DNA from 3 places in the Arthrobacter sp. P4_F10 genome. Region 3 is predicted to be linked to each of the others. Evidence: riboswitches for the same ligand, from Rfam matches in the RefSeq annotation. Region 3 holds a riboswitch; each other region holds the start of a gene.
The links. A riboswitch is a leader RNA that binds a small molecule or an ion and turns the genes downstream of it on or off. The one in region 3 is predicted to bind S-adenosylmethionine.

Region 1 (6,681 bases), on a different contig from region 3:
TGGCCAAGACTGAAAGCAGCCAAGGCAAGAACCCGGAAGCCCTCATCCTCAGCAAGGCAATCGTGACCTCCCAGGAAGCTGAAATCCAGGAAATGAAGGCCCTGCTGGCAAACCTCTAGCCTGCGTCCCGGCCCCGGTCCGGTTTTCGGACCGGGGCCTTCCCGGCCACCCCGCCCGCGTTGGCCCAGACCTGCGTTGGCCCAGACCTGCTTGAGCGCTAGACCTGCTTGAGCGCTAGACCTGCTTGAGCGCCTGGCCGAGGTCGCGGATCAGGTCCTCCACGTCCTCCAGGCCCACCGAAAGCCGGACCACGCCGTCGCTGAGCCCGATCGCCGCACGGCCTTCCGGGCCCATCGCGCGGTGCGTCGTAGTCGCAGGATGCGTGATGAGCGTCTTGGCATCACCCAGGTTGTTGGAGATGTCGATGATCCGCAGCGCGTCCAGCAGGGCGAAGGCGGCCTGCTTCGCGGTGCGTCCCGGCGAGGGCGAAAGCTCCAGCGTGAGCACTGTCCCGCCGGCCTTCATCTGCTTCACGGCGAGTGGGTACTGCGGGTGGGACGGCAGCAGCGGGTACTTGACCCAGCTGACCGCAGGCTGTCCCTCGAGCCATTCGGCCAGCCGCAGGGCGGAGGCCGAGGAATGGTTGACGCGCAGGGCCATGGTCTCCAGGCCCTTGGTGAGCACCCAGGCATTGAAGGCCGAGAGTGCCGGACCGGTGTGCCGCATGAGCTGCTTGACGGGCCCGTCGATGAATTCCTTGGTGCCCAGGATCGCCCCGCCGAGCACGCGGCCCTGCCCGTCGATGTGCTTGGTGCCGGAGTAGACCACCACGTCCGCGCCGAGCTCTCCGCAGCGCTGCAGCAGCGGGGTGGCGAAGACGTTGTCGACCACCACCGTGGCGCCGGCCGCATGCGCCAGTTCGCTCACGGCGGCGATGTCCACGATTTCCTGCATGGGGTTCGAGGGCGACTCGAAGAATACCGCCGTGGCCGGCTCGGACAGGGCAGAGCGCCATTGTTCCAGGTCCGGGCCGTCCACGAAGACCGTCTCGACACCCCAGCGCGGCAGGATCTCGTTGAGGATCACAAAGCACGAGCCGAACAGCGAGCGGGCTGCGACTACGCGGTCGCCGGCAGCCAACAGCGCGCCCAGCGCGGTGAAGACGGCGGACATGCCGGACGCCGTCGCAAAACACGCCTCGGTTCCCTCGAGCAGCCGGAGCCGCTCCTGGAAGGTGGCGACGGACGGATTGCCGTAGCGGGAGTAGACGAAGCGCTCGTCTTCCCCGGTGAAGGCACGCTCGGCGGCGGCCGCGGACTCGTAGACGAATCCGGAGTTGAGGAAGATCGGCTCGGTGGTTTCCTGGAAGCCGGTGCGGTCAAGGCCGCCGCGGACAGCCTGGGTGTCGGCGGCCCAGCCGGCGGCGTCGGGATTGAAAGTCATCAGATCTTTCCAAGGTTGGTGGGCAGGCCGCGGTTCTTCCAGCCGTTGACGGTGCGGTCGCCAAAACGGTCGGTCTCGCCTTCGAAGCCCTCAAGAACGTTGTACGAGGTGTAACCGGCGGCCGTCGCGGCCGTCGCGGCGGCGATCGAGCGGACACCGGAGCGGCAAAGGAACACCAGTTCGACGGCGGAGTCCTCCGGTGCCTCTCGCCTTAGCTGTTCCACGAAGTGCGGGTTCGGTACGCCGCCGGCGAGGTTCCACTGGATGAAAAGCGGATCGTTCCGCCTTCCGCCCGCGGACGTCGTGTCCGGGATGCCGATGTGGGCCCATTCGCCCTCGGTCCGGACATCCACCAGGAGGGCTCCCGCCTCCAGCTTGGCCCACGCCTCATGGGGGCTGAGGTCTCCGGCGTAGCTCATGCGTGGCCCTCGAATGCCCCAACAGCGTCAATCTCGTCGGCATCGAGCTCATCGACTGCATTGGCCACGGCGGCGTCCGCGCTCGCAATCGCGGCCGGCAGGACCAGCGCCTGCGCCACGATCACGGTGCTGCCGTTGAAGGTGGCGGCGGGGCTTCCGTGCAGGACATAGCCCTCGGCCAGGGCGGCGGACACGCGCTCACAAAAGGCGCGGTCATCCGTGCCGGTGAACAGCCGGTAGGCCAGTCTTTCCTCGCCGGCAGGTGGTGCACTGCGTGCTGTGGTGCTGAGTATTTCGGGTACGGCGGGTGTTGACGTGGGGGGCACGACGGATCTCCTCTTTCACGCTTGCAGCTCGAATTCTCGATTGCCGAGTATTCACCTGAGGCACCCCGCCGCGAAAAGGAGGGTTGCCGACCGGCCAGTCAGGGCTTGGCACCGGTTCTCATTACTCCCCAAAAACGTAACACCTACGACGCCGGCCCGCACCGCCGTCGTCGTCATGTTCCGTAACCGGGCCACGCCCAGGCGCTGGCGCCGGCCGGGCCCAGCGTGGGGCGGGGCCCGGCCGAGTAGTGGCGGGCTCCAATTTCGGGTACAGCCCACTCGTGTGTGCGCGGACGATTCGCCGTCTACTGGAGGGCATGGCCGACGTGTCGGCCGGATTCTCAGGTTAACCGGGCTGTCCGTGAATCGAGCCGTCTGTCCATCAAAACAAGTTGTCTGTCAAGTTGTCTGTGAATCAGTGCCCGGAACCGTCGGAGCCACAGCCATGGCCCGGCCGGTGACGGCGGAATGGAGCAATTGTGGGCCCGCGCATACTGGTTACCGGGATAGCAAGCGCCGCCGGCCGGACCGTCGCGGCCCAGCTCGAAGCCCGCGGACTCCCGTATCTCGGCTCCGACGCCCGCGCCGACTCCCGCCAGGCGGAGGATGCCGCCGCCGCGGCCGCGGTCAGGCTCCTGCCGGCGACGGACCCGGACATGATCCTGGACCTGCGCCGGCTGGTGGACCGTGAAGCCATCAACGTCATCATTCCGACCCTGACTGTGGAACTTCCGGTCCTGGCCGCGGCCCGTGCCGGATTCGCCCAGGACGTGCGGATCATCGTGGGCGACCCCGCCGCGGTGGCCCTCGCCAACGACCAGCTGTTCACCACCTGGGCGTTGCAGGCAGCCGGGATTCCGGTGCCCCAGTTCGCGGTTCCGGGCGACCTCGCCGCCGCGCCGGCATCCCTCGCCTCCCTCACCGGCCCCGTGGTGGTCAAGCCGCGGGTCTTCAAAGGCTCCCATGGTGTCCACGTGCTGGCCGGAACGGCCTCGGTTAGCTGGAAGAACATGCCGGCGGGGCAACTTGTCCAGGAGTTTATCCCGGGCGCCGACTACGTGTGCCTGGTGTTCGGCACTCCGGCACGCAACGCGATGGCGCCGGTGGCGGTGGTCCTCGAGAAGACCAGGACCCCGTATGGACACGCCGGCAGCGACGAAGTCAGCCGCAGGGTGCCGGCGAGCCAGGCCGGGGACGTGCGGAAGCTGGGCCTGGCCGCCGTCCGCACGCTCGGGCTGACCGGGCCGGTCCAGGTCCGGATCCGCCGCCGCGCGGACGGAACCCCCGTGGTACTGGGCGTCTGCGCGACCCTGGGGGAGAACAGCACCTGGGCCCCGGAAATGCTCGACGCCGTGCTGGCCACCTTCATGCTCCCGGCGTTCAACCCGGTCTCGTTCCGGCGGTGCCCGGCGGTTCCCGCGGACGCCCTGGGGTGAAGCGCGGCCCGGCAGAACGGTGTGCTCACGCAGTCGCTGAGTCTCCCCACCTTTGAGGCCGGAGGACGGCGTGTTCCCACAAACCGCCGTCGTTACCGTGGTCCCTGGCCGCAAAACCGGTGAGTATCAGCGGCGCCTGCCGTGCAGCACCGGCCTGGCCGCACTATTCGATGGTGGCGAACAGTGCGTTGAGTTCGGCCGTGAGCTGGCGTCGCAGTTCCGGGGTGCCGATTTCCTGGCCGTCGATGTGGTTCACCGGGGCCAGGAGCCGGATGCTGGAGATCAGCCAGACCGCGTCGGCATCCAGCAGGTCCTTCGGCTCCAGCGGGCCGTAGCCCAGCTCCCAGCCGGCGGCCTTGGCGGCGGTGAACAGGGCGCCCTGCGAAGTCCCCGGCAGAATGCCGCTGTCCAGCTGCGGGGTGATGAGCCGCCGGGTTGTGCGGACGCCACCGGCGCCGTCGTCCGCGGTTTCCAGGTGGGCCAGCAGAACGGTCGACGTCGGTCCCTCCAGGACCCGGCCGTCCGCGGACGTGAAGATGACGTCGTCGGCGCCGTGCCGGTGGGCGTAGCGCAGCGCCGCCATGTTCACGGCGTAGGAGAGGGTCTTGGCGCCGAGCAGCAGCCAGGGGGCGCGCTCGCCGACTTCGCTGTCGTAGCCACGGTCCAGCAGGATGACGTCGATTCCGGTCTCGCGCTGCCGGCGGCCCGCGGCCGCGGGCGCGGAGGCCTGGACCCAGCACGTGGGGGCGGCGGCGCCCTCCGGCCCGCGGGTCACGAGCAGCTTCACCACAACCTCGTCTTCGTCCGCGCCGCCTGTTGCAGCCGCGGCAGGATCCTTCCCCCGGAACTCGCGGAGGACGGTTTCCACTGCCCGCCGCCACGCGTCCTCGGCAGGGATGTCCAGCTCCAGCAGCCGGGCAGAGCCGGCCAGCCGGGTCAGGTGCGCCTGGATCTTGCGGGGCCGGCCGCCCACAGCCAGGAGGGATTCGAAAACGCCGTCGCCGCGGGTGGCGCCCAGGTCCGTGGCCATCAGTTGCGGCTGCGACGCGTCGGCAACGCGGCCGCCGTCGAACGCCGGGTCGAGGAAGACCAGCACGGTCGCGGGCGCAGGAACAGGGGCTGCAGAGATCATGGCTCCAGCTTAGTCTCGGTGGTCCCGGGATAGGATTTGCTCGTTGCCCGTTCCGGAACTGTTCCGCGGGCTTGTACTTTTAGGGGTTCGCCTGTGCTGTGGCCATTTCCGCTGGCGGAAACTTTACCGTCCTGGGCGGTTTTGATCCTGACGGTAATCGACTTCGCCATCCGCGTCCTGGTCCTGGGCATCATCCCAGGGAACCGGCGGCCCACCACAGCGATGGCGTGGCTGCTGGGCATCTTCATTGTGCCCATCCTTGGGCTGGCCCTGTTCCTGCTGTTTGGCAACTTCCGGCTCTCCCGCCGGCGCCGTGCCCAACAGGACGCTGTCAACACCCGGATCCGGGCCGGGACGTCCGACCTGGAAGAAGTCGAAAGCCGCTACGACGGACCCGAATGGGTGGCCTCCGCCGCTGAACTGAACAAGACGCTGGGCTCGCTGCCAATGGTGGACGGCAACAGCGTGGAGCTGCTGCCCGGCTACCCCGACTCCATCAAGGCGATGGCCGCGGCCGTCCGCGGCGCCAAATCCTTCGTCAACGCCGAGTTCTACATCATGAGCACCGACCACGTCACGGACGATCTGTTCACCGCAATGGAAGAGGCGGCGGAGCGCGGCGTCGAGGTCCGCGTCCTGTTCGACCACCTCGGCAGCCTTCGCATCAAGGGCTACAAGCAGCTCAAGGCCCGGCTCAACGCCAGCAAGATCCGCTGGCGGCCCATGCTGCCGCTGAACCCGTTGCAGGGGCAGTGGCGGCGGCCGGATCTCCGCAACCACCGCAAGATCATGGTGATCGACGGCGAGATCGCCTTCACGGGATCCCAGAACCTGATCGAGCCGTCCTACAACAACCCCAAGCACCGCAAAGTGGGCCGCGAATGGGTGGAGCTCATGGCCTGCATGCGCGGGCCGATTGTCACCACGCTGAACGTAGCCTTCGCGACCGACTGGCTCAGCGAAACCGACGAATCCCTTGAAGGGCAGCTGGAACACCGGCCCGAGCCCCACGCCGGAAACATCACGGCGCAGGTGGTCCCCAGCGGCCCGGGTTTTGTCACCGAGAACAACCTGCGGCTGTTCAACACCCTCATTTATTCGGCGCAGCACAGGATCTCGCTCTGCAGCCCCTATTTCGTCCCGGACGACTCGCTGCTCTACGCGGTGACCACGGCGGCGCAGCGCGGCGTCGAGGTGGAACTGTTCGTCTCGGAAAAGGGCGACCAGTTCCTGGTCCACCACGCGCAGCAGTCGTACTACCAGGCCCTGCTCGAGGCAGGCGTGCGGATCTACCTCTACAAGGCGCCGTTCGTGCTGCACGCCAAGCACTTCACCATCGATGACGAGGTTGCCGTGCTGGGCTCCAGCAACATGGACATGCGCTCCTTCTCGTTGAACCTCGAGGTCTCCGTGATGCTCCTCGGCGAGGACATCGTGCAGAGGATCCGCGCCGTGGAGGACACATACCGGAGCATTTCGCACGAACTCCTGCTGGAGGACTGGATGAAACGGCCCATGAAGGCCAAGTACGTGGACAATGTGGCAAGGCTGAGCGCAACCCTGCAGTAGTCCGGCCGCCGGCGGGGCAGCCTTGGGGAACGTCAGCCTTGGGGGAACTCGGCGCCGAGTTCCCCCAAGGGGAACTCGGCGCCGAGCGCCGAGAGCACGCCGAACGCCTTGGCCCGGACTTCCTCGTACTCCTCCTGCGGGGACGAGTCGGCGGTGACGGCGCCGCCGACGCCGAGACTCACGTCCGCAGTGCCGTCGCCCAGGGCGCTGATCACGAGGGTCCGGATCGCCACGGAGAGGTCGGCGGCCCCGTTCAGGGAGAAGTAGCCGATAGCGCCGGAGTACACGCCCCGCGGCGCGGCCTCCAGCCGGTCCAGGATGGCCATGGTGCTGACCTTCGGGGCTCCGGTCATCGA
Region 2 (6,681 bases), on a different contig from region 3:
TGATGATTGAGGCCCTGCGGCAGCTGGGGGCAACCGTCACGGAGGTTCCCGGCGACGGCGCCTTCGGCCCCGACCTGGAAATCATCCCGATCACCATGGACGCCGGCGCGGCGGACACCGCGATCGACTGCGGCCTGGCCGGCACGGTCATGCGCTTTGTGCCTCCGGTGGCGGCGCTGCGCCGCGGTGAGTCCCGCTTCGACGGCGACCCGCACGCCCGCAATCGCCCGATGGGCACCATCATCGAGGCCCTGGCCGGTTTGGGAGCGGCAGTGACGGCACCCGACGGCGGTCCGGCGTCGTCGTTGCCCTTCACCGTCCACGGCACTGGCGAAGTACGCGGCGGCCACCTCATCATCGACGCCAGCGCGTCGTCCCAGTTCGTCTCCGCCCTGCTGCTGGCGGGGGCCCGCTTCACCGAGGGACTCCATCTCGAACACGTCGGAAAGCCCGTGCCGAGCCTGGACCACATCAACATGACCGTGGCCGTGCTGCGCGGGGTGGGCGTGGCGGTCGATGACTCGGTGCCGAACCACTGGATCGTCTCCCCCGGCCCGATCCGTGCCTTCGACCAGCGGATCGAGCAGGACCTCTCGAACGCCGGGCCGTTCCTCGCGGCGGCCCTGGCCACCCGCGGCACCGTGCGGATCCCGAACTGGCCCGCGAAGACCACGCAGGTCGGTGACCTCTGGCGCGGCATCCTGACCGCCATGGGCGCAACCGTGACAGTGGACGGCGGCACTTTGACCGTCAGCGGCGGCCCGGAGATCAAGGGCGGCGACTTCGACGAGACCAGCGAGCTCGCCCCCACCGTGGCGGCGCTTTGCGCGCTCGCCGCCGGCCCCTCACGGTTGAGCGGCATCGCCCACCTCCGGGGCCACGAAACGGACCGGCTCGCTGCCCTCGTCACCGAAATCAACCGCCTCGGCGGCGACGCAGAAGAGACCGCCGACGGTCTTATCATCCGCCCGGCCACGCTGCACGGCGGTGTGGTGCACAGCTACGCGGACCACCGCATGGCCACGGCCGGCGCCATCCTTGGCCTTGCCGTGCCCGGCGTAGAGGTCCAGGACATCGCGACCACGGCCAAGACCATGCCCGATTTCCCGCAACTCTGGGAAGCGATGCTGGCACAGGGACCCGCCGCAGATGAGGACACCGCCGGTGGCACGCAGCACTGATTCCTGGGACGAGTCCGACGTCCGGATCCGACCGAACAAGAAGGGCACCCGGCCCCGCACCAAGGACCGGCCCAGTTACGACGACGCCGTCACCGGACGCATCATCACCGTTGACCGCGGCCGCTACACCGCCGTCGTCGGCGAAGGAACTCCCGACGAACGCAAGATCATCGCGGCACGGGCCCGGGAGCTGCGCCGCAACCCCGTGGTCGCCGGCGACTTCGTCTCCCTCGTCGGGGACGTCACCGGCGAGCCCGACACCCTCGCGCGGCTGGTCAAGATCCAGGACCGCAAGACGCTCCTGCGCCGCAGCGCCGATGACACGGACCCGATCGAACGCGCCGTCGTGGCCAACGCCGACCAGCTGGTTGTGGTGGTCGCCGCCGCCAATCCCGAGCCGCGGACCGGGTTCATTGACCGTGCACTGGTGGCCGCGTACGACGCCGGCATCGAGCCGCTGCTGCTCGTCACCAAGGCCGACGTCAAGGATCCCGCCGAGCTGCTCTCCAATTACCAGCACCTCGATTTCCCCGTCATCATCTCCAAGACCGCGGACTCCGCCGCATCCGGCATCGACGCCCGTTCCGACGACGGGCTTTCCGCCCGGCTCGACAAGGACGCGGTGTCCCAGCTGCGCGACTACCTCGACGGCAAGGTCACCGTGATGCTGGGCCATTCCGGCGTCGGCAAGTCCACCATGGTCAACGCCCTGACCGGGGCCGAGCGGGCCACGGGAGGCGTCAACGCGGTCACCGGCCGCGGCCGCCACACGTCCTCCTCCGCCCTGGCGCTCAAAGTCAACGATGCGCCGGCCGGCAGCTGGATCATCGACACCCCAGGCATCCGGTCCTTCGGGCTGGCCCATGTGGATCCGGACCGGATCCTCCGCTCCTTCCCGGACCTGGAACCGGGCACCGACGACTGCGAACGCGGCTGCAAACACGACTCCACCGCCGTCAATTGCGGCGTCGACAAGTGGGTTGCGGCCGGGCACGCGGGGCCCTCCGGACCCGCCAGGCTCGCGTCCCTGCGCCGGCTGCTGGGCACGGATCCGCGGCTGGAAGCGCAGGAAACCAAGGAACTGGGCACCGTTTCCTAAGCCCGCCCGGCAACAGGGCCTGCGGCGCCGTGCCGCGGCCTCCCGCCCGGCGGCCCGGTTTGACGGTAGTTTGGAACCATGAGCCAACCCGCTTCGAGCTACAACGATGACCTGCGCCTTGCCCATGTACTGGCAGATTCGGTCGATTCCCAGACCATGAGCCGCTTTAAGGCGCTCGACCTTCGGATCGAGACGAAGCCGGACCTCACGCCCGTGACCGATGCCGACAAGTCCGCCGAAGAGGCCATCCGCGGCCAGCTCTCCCGGTCCCGTCCGCGCGACGCGGTCCTGGGCGAAGAATTCGGCAGCTCGGGCCACGGCTCCCGCCGCTGGATCATTGACCCGATCGATGGCACCAAGAACTTTGTCCGCGGCGTCCCGGTCTGGGCCACCCTGATCGCCCTCGTCGATGAGGGCGAGCCGGTGGTCGGCGTCGTCAGCGCACCGGCACTGGGCAAGCGCTGGTGGGCCGCCAAGGGTGCGGGCGCCTACACGGGCCGCTCGCTCGCCGCCGCCACACGGCTGAAAGTATCCAACGTCTCCAAGCTCGAGGACGCCTCGCTGTCCTACTCCAGCCTTGGCGGCTGGAAGGAACGCGGGAACCTGGACGAGTTCCTGGGCCTCACCGAGGAAGTGTGGCGTACCCGCGCCTACGGTGACTTCTGGTCGTACTGCCTCGTGGCCGAGGGGGCTGTGGACATCGCCTGCGAACCCGAGCTGAACCTCTACGACATGGCCGCGCTGGTGCCGATCGTGACCGAGGCCGGCGGCCGCTTCACCTCGCTCGAGGGCGAGGACGGCCCCTTCGGCGGCAACGCCCTCGCCACCAATTCGATCCTCCACTCGGAAGTCCTCAAGCGGCTCAACCCCGGACTCGACGACCTCCTCTAGGCCCCACCCCTCAAGGATTCCCAAGGGCCCCTGTACGACGCTGTCCCCAACCTTCGCTGCCGGTCACGGCGTGGAGTGGGCATCGAGTGGCAGGAGGGCGGCCATGTCTGGATCGGTTCACGCCGCGGATCCCGAAACCTTCGACCCCGACGTCGGACCGGTTCTGCTGGTTCTCGTGGCGAAGTACCGGGACCTGGACATTGAGTCGGCCACCCGGCTCCAGGCCGTTTCCTCGGAGCTGGGCCAGAATCTGCTCGCCTGCAGTTCCGCCGTGTCCGGGTCCGTGGTCGTGTCCACATGCAGCCGCTTGGAAATCTACGGCGAGGTGGCGTCCAGGGAGCATATAGATGCCGTCTGCTCCGAGGCCCTGGGCTCTGTCCGCCTCTGCACGCGCCTCCCTGTGGCCCAGCTCGCGTCCCTGTTCGAGCACTCCTCTGGAGCGTCGGCCGCGGAGCATCTCTTCGGCGTTGCGGCCGGCCTGGACTCCGTCGTGGTCGGTGAGCGTCAAGTCGCCGGCCAGGTCCGCCGCGCGCTCGCTGCAGCACAGGCAGCAGGCACCGCGAGCGGGCTTTTAGTCCGGCTGTTTCAGGAGGCGTCCCGCACGGGCAAGGAGGTGGGGGCGCGGACCGCGCTCAGCAGCGCCAGCAGGTCCATAGCCTATGTGGCCCTTGAACTGGCGGCCGCCGGAGCAGCGCACCCATCCCTGGCTGATGCGTCCGTCGTCCTCTTCGGCACCGGTTCCTATGCCGTTTGCGTCGCGGAAATCCTCAGGAACAGTCGATGCCCCACCATTTCCGTCTTCTCCCAATCCGGCCGCGCGGAGGCGTTTGTGGCGAGCAGGGGCGGTACGGCGCTGACGGCACGGGAGCTGCCTGCCGCTGTTGCCCGGGCAGACATCATCATTGGCTGCAGCGGCACGGAGACCCGCATAGGTGCCGCCCAACTGGCCGGTTGGAGGGATGACACAGGCCGTGCCCTCATTGTCATCGATCTCGCACCCAGCCATGACTTCGACCCCCGGGTGGCGGATCTGCCGGGCGTTGAACTGATCACCCTGGATTCAGTGCGTTTCGCGGCTCCCCCGGCGGACGCCGAGGCGCTCCGCCTCGCCGGCGTCCTGGTCCGGCAAGCGGCGCTTCGCTTCGAAAAACAAGAAGGACTGCGCGTAGTCGACGCCGCCATTGTGGCCCTGCGCGGCCACGTCCACCAGGTCCTCGAGGCTGAAATGGCGCGCGTCATGAAGGAATACGGGTGCGGCGCCCAGGCTGAGGATGTGAACCTCGCGATGCGTCGAATTGTCCGCCGACTGCTTCACATCCCAACGGTCCGCGCCCGGGAATTGGCCTCGGACGGCCGCCAGTATGAGTACGCTGCCGCGCTGGAAGCCCTGTTCGGCCTCAGCATTCAGCTCACCGGCGCCCGGAACCCCGGGGCATACAATCTTGCCTTGGAAGGTGTCCCGGCCGCGCCGGCGGCTTCGTAGCCGTGTCCGTAATAATCCGCTTCACAATCGCTGGCCGTCTTTTCCCCGGCTGCGCGGATGTCCTACGCTCGATGCAGGTCACGAGTGCCAGCGCTAAACCCCGGTTTGCTGGCCGGCAACCCTCCAGACGCGGTGGGGTGCCCCGGGTGACGACCTGGCCGGTCCGGAACGGACCCGGCAAGCGCGGATTCCCATGATGTGGGGTCCTGGTCGAGTGAGGTCCCATGACAACTGCCATTTTTCCCGCAGCCCCCGAATTCCACGCCGCTGCGGCCCGCCCGCTGGCCGCCGTCACCGGCGCCGAAATCCAGGCCCCGCTGATCACCGGCGGCCACGCCCGCTACGCCAACCTCGACTACGGCGCCTCCGCCCCGGCACTGTCCGTCGTCTCGGCCTACCTGAACGAAATCCTGCCGTACTACGCGAGCGTGCACCGCGGCGCCGGCTACGCTTCGCAGATCAGCACGTCCGTCTACGAGAACGCCCGGGACATCGTGCGGGACTTCGTGGGCGGCCGGCCGGATGATTCGGTAATCTTCACCCGCAACACCACCGATTCCCTGAACCTGCTGGCCGGCTGCCTGCCGCTCCGCGACGGACGGCCGGTGGGCGAGGTCCTCTACCTCGACATCGAGCACCACGCCAACCTCCTGCCCTGGCAGAACGTCCCGCACCGCAGCGTCGTGGCCGCCCCCACCCTCGCGGCCACTGTGGACCGCCTGCGGGACGAGCTCGCCCGCGGCGGCGTGAGTCTGCTGGCCGTCACCGGCGCTTCCAATGTCACCGGGGAGATCCTGCCGATCCGGACTCTTGCCACACTGGCGCACGAGTACGGCGCCAGGATCGTCGTCGACGCCGCGCAGCTGGCCCCGCACCGGCGGATCGACATCGCCGCGGACGACGTCGACTACCTCGCCTTCTCGGGGCACAAGCTTTACGCCCCGTTCGGCGCCGGCGTGCTGGTGGGGCGGACGGACTGGCTCGACGCCGGCACCCCGCACCTGGCCGGCGGCGGCGCGGTCCGGGACGCCCGGCTCGACTCCGTCAGCTGGACCACCGGACCCGCCCGGCACGAGGGCGGCTCGCCGAACGTCCTCGGCGCGGCCGCCCTGGCCCGCGCCACCCAAGTGATCGCGGCCCTGGACCCGGAGCAGTGGCAGGCCCACGAGGACGCCATCCGGTCCTTCCTCGTCGAGGGTCTGCACGGCATTGACGGCGTGACCGTTCACCGGATCTTTGCCGATTCGACTCCCGCTTCTTCCCCCGGAGTCGATCTGCCGGGCACCGGCACCATCGGCGTCGTGAACTTTTCGGTGGAAGGCTACGACGCCGGGCTGGTGGCCGCCTACCTGTCGGCCGAACACGGCATTGGCCTGCGCGACGGCCGCTTCTGCGCCCACCCGCTGCTCAAGCGGCTCGGCCTGCCTGCAGGCTCCCTGCGCGCCAGCTTCGGCCTCGGCTCACGGCTGGAGGACGCCGAGCGCCTGTTGGCCGGCCTGCAGCAGCTGCGGCAAACGGGACTCGGCTGGGACTACGTGGTGGACGCCGGCCGCTGGGTGCCGGCCAACGATACCCGCAGCTACCCTCACTGGGCGCCGAACACCCCGGGCACCGCTGGTGCCGCGCCGTGCACGGAGGACTAGGCACGGCGGACTAAGCAGGCGTACTAACCCGAGGCAGGATCAGGACCCCAGCGCCGGTGCGGTAAATTCGAAAGGTATCTGAAACCAGCAGGACCTTCCCGAAGGAGATCGCACGTGGCAAGCGGCGGACCCCAACTGCACAGTAGCTCCAAACTGCACAGTGGTTCCAAACTGCACAGTGGCCCCAAACTGCACAGTGAACGTCGCCAGGAACTCGGACAAAGCTTCCAGGACGGCGGGGAGCACTATGAACGCGTCCGCCCTAGCTATCCGCAGGAGTCGGCCGACTGGCTGATTCCGGCGGGGGCCAAGGACGCCGCGGACATTGGCGCCGGCACCGGAAAGTTCACGGCGCTTCTGGCAGAACGTGGACTGCGCACGGTG
Region 3 (6,681 bases):
CACGACACTCGGGATCCGGGGCGTCCGCACGGCCTGGACGGGGCTGCGGACGGAGGCTGCCGACGGCGTCCCCGTGGTGGGGTTCGACGCCGAGGCCACCGGATTCTTCTGGCTCGCCGGCCAGGGCGGGTACGGATTCCAGACCTCATCCGGTATCGCGGAACTGGCCGCCGGGCTGATCCTGGCCGGCCAGGGATACGCAGCCGCGGCCGCAGCTGCCCCGGCTGTGCCCTCCGCGCGGGACACTAGTCCGGCATCCCGGACAGCGGAGGCGCTGGCCGCAACCCGCTGGTCCATCCGGCGCTGAAGAATGGATCCATGAGCACCCTCATCACCAATATCGCCGAACTGATGACCCAGGACGCGGAACACCGCGTCCTCCGCGACGCGGCGGTGGTGATCGAGGGGGAGCGGATTTCCTGGCTCGGCCCCGCGGCGGACGCTCCGGCGGCCGACGAAGCCGTGGACGCCGGGGGCCGGGCGCTCCTGCCGGGCTGGGTCGATTCGCACACGCACCTGATCTTCGCAGGGGACCGCACGGCCGAGTTCGAGGCCCGGATGGCGGGGGAGAGCTACAGCGCCGGCGGGATCGCCGTGACCACCGGTGCCACCCGGAGCACGAGCGACTTCGACCTCACCCGGCTGGCGATGGGCCGCGTCGCGGAGGCCGTGTCACAGGGCACCACCTACCTGGAGACCAAAACAGGCTACGGCCTGGACCTCGAGAACGAGGCCCGCAGCGCCCGCATCGCCTCTACCGTGGCGGACGAGGTGACCTACCTTGGGGCGCACCTCGTGCCCGCCGGGATGGACGCAGAGGACTACACCGAGCTGGTCTGCGGGCCGATGCTCACCGCGGTCCGGCCCTACGTCCGCTGGGCCGACGTCTTCTGCGAGCAGGGCGCCTTCAACGAGGACCAGTCCCGCCGGGTGCTCCTGGCCTGCAAGGCGGCCGGGCTGGGGCTGCGGGTCCACGGCAACCAGCTCGGGGAGGGTCCCGGCGTCCGGCTGGCCGTGGAAGTCGGTGCCGCGAGCGTGGACCACGTGAACTACCTTTCTGCTGCGGACGTCGACGCGCTCGCCGCCAGCTGGTCCGGCTGGGACGGCGGCGGCAACGGCACGCCTGGAGCCGGGCAGCGCGGCACGGTGGCCACCTGCCTTCCGGCCTGCGATCTTTCCACCCGGCAGCCGCTGGCCCCCGGCCGGGAGCTGCTCGACGCGGGCGTGCAGCTGGCGCTGGCGTCCAACTGCAACCCCGGCACGTCCTACACGAGCTCCATGGCCTTCTGCGTCACCACCGCCGTGCTGCAGATGCGCCTCAGCGTCCATGAGGCGGTGCGCGCCGCGACCTACGGCGGCGCCCTGGCCCTGGGCCGGGAGTCCGGGAAGGACGTCGACGGCGAACGCGCGGTGGGCTCGATCGCCGTCGGACACCGCGCGGACCTGCACCTGCTCAACGCGCCTTCCGCCACGCACCTGGCCTACCGGCCCGGCATCCCCCTGACGCACGCGGTGTGGCGGGCCGGCGCAGCGCAGCCGGTCCGTTAGCCAGGCCGTCCGTTAGCCAGGCGGCTCTCTGATCCGGCTCGAGCCGGTTAGAACACCATGGGCGGAGCGTCGAGGACGGTCTCGTCCACGCGCCTCTTCTCCCACTGCGTGAACGGCTTGTCGAGCTCGTACTTGCCGCGCGAGGTGCGCAGCAGGGTGCGGACCTCGGCGTTTTCCGGGTTGTTCAAGGACTCGAAATATTCCACCGACCAGTGGAACCAGCGCATGCAGAACAGCCGCATGGTCAGCCCGTGCGTCACGAACAGCGCGTTCGGGGCATAGCTGGGCTTCGACCAGTGCCGGTGAAGGGTTTCCATGAAGGAGGAAATCCTGTCGTATACATCCGAACCGGACTCGCCCTCGCGGAAGCGGTAGAAGAAGTGCCCGTAGGCGTTGCGGAGCTCCTTCTGGTCCTCGATGTCGCCGGCGATCTGAAAGTTGGCCCAGTCCTGTTCGCGCAGGCGCGGTTCCTCGATCACCCGCTCCACGAGGGGACCGAGGTTGAGCGCCTCGAGGGTCTGGTAGGCGCGCAGGTACGGGGAGACGTAGACGCACACCGGACGGCCGCCCAGCTGGCGCCGGACCTCCTCCCCGGCCGCGGTGGCCTGCTCCAGGCCCAGGGGTGTCAACGGGATCCGGTAGTCCGGAACACGGTTGTAGATCGAGGTATCGGCATTGGCGGCAGACTGGCCGTGCCGGATCATGATGATTTTCCGGGGCGCACTCATAATCCCCAAGCATAGGGCTCCCAAAAGCCGGTGGCACCGGCGCGGCCGGCACCACGCGGGCACCAGCAAACAATCGGCAACTGCAGGCAAGATAGGAACATGTTGGTTCCCTCCCGCCGTCGGCTGCGGTTCGAAATGTTGATTGTCCTGGGCCTGTCGCTGGGGCAGTCCGCGGTCTACTCCCTGGTGCAGTTGCTGGACAAGATGACCACGGCGCCACTGGCCCAAGGGACGTCCACGCTGAACCGTTCGCAGAGCCCGCGCGAATACTTCGACCTCACCTACCAGATGCTGGACATCTTCTTCGCGCTGGTCCCGGTGGCCCTGGTGATCTACTTCCTCACCGAACACTGGCCGGCCGGAGAGCGCGGAACCTCGGCGTTCCGAAAGATCGGCTTCGACTTCGCCCGGCCCGGCAAGGACCTCCTGCAGGGGCTGGGGCTCGCCGCGCTCATCGGCATTCCGTCCCTGGGACTCTACGCTGCCGGCCGGGCGCTGGGGATCACGACGTCGATCATCCCCAGCGCGCTGGATCCGTACTGGTGGACGGTGCCGGTACTGGTCCTGTCCGCGATCCGGCACGGGATCGTGGAGGAAGTGATTGTGGTGGGCTACCTGCTGGACCGGCTCGGGAAACTGGGCTGGGGCATGCCGGCGGCCATCGCCGCCAGCGCCCTGCTCCGCGGCAGCTACCACCTGTACCAGGGGTTCGGGCCGTTCATCGGCAACGCGATAATGGGCGTCGTCTTCGCGCTGGTCTACACGCGGACCAAACGGGTGATGCCGCTCGTGATCGCCCACGCCATCCTGGACACCGTGGCGTTCGTGGGATTCAGCCTGTTCGGCAAGGCCGTGGGCCTGGGCTGAGTACCTGGCCGGCCTTTAAATGATCTCGGCCGCCATCTCCTAGGTGACATCGTTGGCACCTAAGAGATGGCGGCCGAAGCGTGGGGCAGGTGGAGCGTTAGATCGTGACCGCTCCGGAGGCGGTCTCGAAGGTGACAGAGAGGATGCCCGGAGTACCGTGCGGCGCGATCCAGTTCACGGCAACGTCTTCCAGCGGCTTTTCAACCGGCTCGCCCAGCCATTCCGTCACGCGCGCTGCCGAACCGGCAATGGTCAGTGCGGACATCTTGACTTCGCTCGCGTAGGCGTTGGACGGGTGCAGCTCCGGGTCGCCCTCCCATTTGAGCATGTAGGGCACCTGGGGGTCGGCGATGAGCCCCAGGATGCCGATCTGCTTCCAGACCAGTTCGCGGCCGTCCGGAAACTTCCGGTTGCCGTTGACGGCCGCGCGGCCCAGCCGCTCCTCGAACGGGGCGAGATCGTCAACCTCGACGCACCAGCCCATCCAGCCGCCGCCCGCTTCCGAGCGTGCCCGGACTGCCTGGCCGAACGGGGCCTTGTCCGATGCCGGGTGGTTCAGGACCTCCACGACTTCCAGGTACTTGTGTCCCGCGAGCGGGATAATCATGTTGCGTGTCCCGAAACGGGGGTGCACTCCACCCTTCACGGCTTCAACGCCGAGGGCAGACGCAATACGTTCAGTGGTGGCTGCCAAGCCATCGTGTTCACAGGCGTAAGAGACGTGATCCATGCGCATGCCATCATCTTGGCACTTTGTGATGGACCTCTCAGCTTAGGTTCCCCTAACCGTCATGGGATGTCCGACGGCGGCAGGCTCGGTGTCCCGGGAGGCGCCGCCACGGCAACCGTCTTCATCTTCGTCACAAAGCTTCCAGGGCTCCGCCGCCATTCCTACACTGAAGCCAGGTCATGAGTGCCAGCGCACAGCCCCGGCTTGCTGGCCGGCAACCCTCGTATCGCGGTGGGGTGCCCCGGGTGAGGACCTGGCCGTCCGGCGCCCGCCGGAGGGCAAGCGCGGCGCCTGTGCCGGTCCGGGCCCAAAGCCCTGGCCGGTGCTGTGCCCGGTCCCTTTGAGGAGCATCAATGTCCAACGCCTGGTCCTTCGAAACCCGCCAGATCCACGCCGGCCAGGAGCCGGACAGCGCCACCGGTGCGCGGTCCCTGCCCATCTACCAGACGACGTCGTTCGTGTTCCCCAGCGCCGAAAGCGCCGCCAACCGCTTCGCACTCGCCGAACTCGCCCCCATCTACACCCGGATCGGCAACCCCACCCAGGACGCCGTCGAGCAGCGCGTGGCCAGCCTGGAAGGCGGCCTCGCGGCCCTGCTGCTCAGCTCCGGCCAGGCCGCGGAGACCTTCGCGATCCTCAACGTCGCCGAGGCCGGGGACCATGTGGTGGCCAGCCCCAGCCTCTACGGCGGAACCTACAACCTGCTCGCCCACACGCTGAAGAAATTCGGCATCTCCGTGACCTTCGTGGAGGACCCGGACAACCTGGACCAGTGGCGGGACGCCGTCCGGCCCAACACCAAGCTGTTCTTCGGCGAAGTGGTCTCCAACCCCCGCCAGGACGTCCTGGACATCGAGGGCATCTCCGATGTGGCGCACGAGGCCGGGGTGCCGCTGATCGTCGACAACACGCTCTCCACCCCGTACCTGATCCGGCCCATCGAGTGGGGCGCGGACATCGTGGTCCACTCCGCCACCAAGTACCTCGGCGGCCATGGCGCCGCGATCGCCGGCGTGATCGTGGACTCCGGCAACTTCGACTTCGGCAAGGACCCGGAGCGGTTCCCCGGTTTCAACACCCCGGACCCTACCTACAACGGCCTGGTCTACGCCCGCGATCTCGGTGCGGAGGGGGCGCTGGGCGCGAACCTTTCCTACATCCTCAAGGCCCGCGTCCAGCTCCTGCGCGACCTCGGCTCCGCCGTGTCCCCGTTCAACGCCTTCCTCATCGCCCAGGGCATCGAAACGCTGAGCCTGCGCGTCGAACGCCACGTAGCCAACGCCACCAAGGTGGCGCACTGGCTGGAGGCAAGGGACGACGTCGAATCGGTCGCCTACGCCGGGCTGCCGTCCAGCCCCTGGTACGAGCGAGGCCGCAAGTACGGGCCCAAGGGGACCGGCGCCGTCGTGGCGTTCAACATCGCCGGGGGAGCCGAGGCCGGCAAGCGGTTCGTCGATGCGCTCGAACTGCACTCGCACGTCGCGAACATCGGCGATGTCCGTTCCCTGGTGATCCACCCGGCGTCGACCACCCACAGCCAGCTCTCGCCCGAGCAGCAGGCGATCGCCGGCGTCAATCAGGGGCTGGTGCGGCTTTCGGTGGGCCTGGAACACATCGACGACATCCTCGCGGACCTCGACGCCGGATTCCGCGCGGCCAAGGGCGCCTAGGCACGCAGGGCGGCCGACGGCCGGTGTCCCCTCGACGGGACGGCCGGCCGCCGGGCTGTCACATGGAAGTCACAATCTTCGTGATTTCCGCCCCCTGTTTCGTAGACTCGTACCAGGTCATGAGTGCCAGTGACAGCCCCGGCTTGCTGGCCGGCAACCCTCCTTTTGCGGCGGGGTGCCCCGGGTGAAGACCTGGCCTGCCGGTCAGCTGACGGCAGGCAAGCGCGAAGATAGGTCCTCACATGACGATTGCCGTCACCCGCACGGGTGCTCCCGAAACCAAGCCATCCCGCAACCCGGACGGGACCGTCCAGTACGTCCGGATCGGCGACCTGCAGCTCGAATCAGGGATTCCGCTGCCGGATGTGGTCCTCGCCTACGAGACGTGGGGGACCCTGAACGCGGACGCCTCCAACGCCGTCCTCATAGAACACGCCCTGACCGGCGACACGCACGTGACCCGCGGCGACAGCGAGGAACCCGGCTGGTGGGAACAGCTCGCCGGACCCGGGGCTCCCGTGGACACGGACAAGTACTTCGTCGTTTCAATCAACATCCTGGGCGGCTGCCACGGTTCCACGGGACCCTCCACCCCGGCCCCCGACGGGCGCCCCTGGGGATCGCGGTTCCCGCTCGTCACCCTGCGGGACACCGCCGCCGCCGAGGCGCGGCTGGCCGACGCCCTGGGCATCGGCACCTGGTATGCCGTGCTGGGCGGCTCACTCGGCGGCGCGCGCGCACTCGAATGGGCCGTCACGTTCCCCGGCCGGGTCCGGCGCTGCGCCGTGATTTCCGTCGGCGCCAGCAGCACGGCCGAACAGATTGCCTTCGCGCAGGCCCAGACCCTGGCCATCCGCCAGGACCCCCATTTCAACGGCGGAAATTACTACGGCGGCCCGGAACCCGAAGCAGGTCTCGCCCTCGCCCGCCGCATCGCGCACATCACCTACCGCTCGGCGGCCGAACTGGACGGCCGGTTTGGCCGGAACGCCCAGGAGTCCGAGGCGACCCTGGAAGCCGGGTCGCTGGCCGGACGCGGGCGCTTCCAGGTGGAAAGCTACCTGGACCACCAGGGCAGCAAACTGGTCCGGCGCTTTGACGCGAACAGCTACATCGCCATCACCGAAGCCCTCATGAG

Region 1: linked by a shared signal. The riboswitch ahead of AC1DR1_RS14940 (DUF1737 domain-containing protein) and the one ahead of AC1DR1_RS12050 (bifunctional o-acetylhomoserine/o-acetylserine sulfhydrylase) in region 3 are both predicted to bind S-adenosylmethionine.
Region 2: linked by a shared signal. The riboswitch ahead of AC1DR1_RS04190 (aminotransferase class V-fold PLP-dependent enzyme) and the one ahead of AC1DR1_RS12050 (bifunctional o-acetylhomoserine/o-acetylserine sulfhydrylase) in region 3 are both predicted to bind S-adenosylmethionine.

Annotation. Positions count from the first base shown of each region.
Region 1 is NZ_JBFUJJ010000014.1:75,317-81,997, forward strand. It holds gene AC1DR1_RS14925 (DUF305 domain-containing protein) at 1-119, shown strand, start outside; gene AC1DR1_RS14930 (O-succinylhomoserine sulfhydrylase) at 235-1,443, opposite strand; gene AC1DR1_RS14935 (rhodanese-like domain-containing protein) at 1,443-1,862, opposite strand; gene AC1DR1_RS14940 (DUF1737 domain-containing protein) at 1,859-2,188, opposite strand; SAM riboswitch class IV at 2,201-2,314, opposite strand; gene AC1DR1_RS14945 (ATP-grasp domain-containing protein) at 2,668-3,624, shown strand; gene AC1DR1_RS14950 (aminodeoxychorismate lyase) at 3,788-4,756, opposite strand; gene cls (cardiolipin synthase) at 4,850-6,325, shown strand; gene pabB (aminodeoxychorismate synthase component I) at 6,358-6,681, opposite strand, start outside.
Region 2 is NZ_JBFUJJ010000002.1:274,618-281,298, forward strand. It holds gene aroA (3-phosphoshikimate 1-carboxyvinyltransferase) at 1-1,181, shown strand, start outside; gene rsgA (ribosome small subunit-dependent GTPase A) at 1,165-2,280, shown strand; gene hisN (histidinol-phosphatase) at 2,359-3,171, shown strand; gene AC1DR1_RS04185 (glutamyl-tRNA reductase) at 3,275-4,654, shown strand; SAM riboswitch class IV at 4,731-4,844, shown strand; gene AC1DR1_RS04190 (aminotransferase class V-fold PLP-dependent enzyme) at 4,879-6,297, shown strand; gene AC1DR1_RS04195 (class I SAM-dependent methyltransferase) at 6,451-6,681, shown strand, end outside.
Region 3 is NZ_JBFUJJ010000009.1:121,201-127,881, forward strand. It holds gene AC1DR1_RS12025 (NAD(P)/FAD-dependent oxidoreductase) at 1-307, shown strand, start outside; gene AC1DR1_RS12030 (amidohydrolase family protein) at 319-1,548, shown strand; gene AC1DR1_RS12035 (histidine phosphatase family protein) at 1,596-2,276, opposite strand; gene AC1DR1_RS12040 (CPBP family intramembrane glutamic endopeptidase) at 2,376-3,143, shown strand; gene AC1DR1_RS12045 (VOC family protein) at 3,241-3,879, opposite strand; SAM riboswitch class IV at 4,049-4,164, shown strand; gene AC1DR1_RS12050 (bifunctional o-acetylhomoserine/o-acetylserine sulfhydrylase) at 4,227-5,543, shown strand; SAM riboswitch class IV at 5,659-5,774, shown strand; gene metX (homoserine O-acetyltransferase MetX) at 5,786-6,681, shown strand, end outside.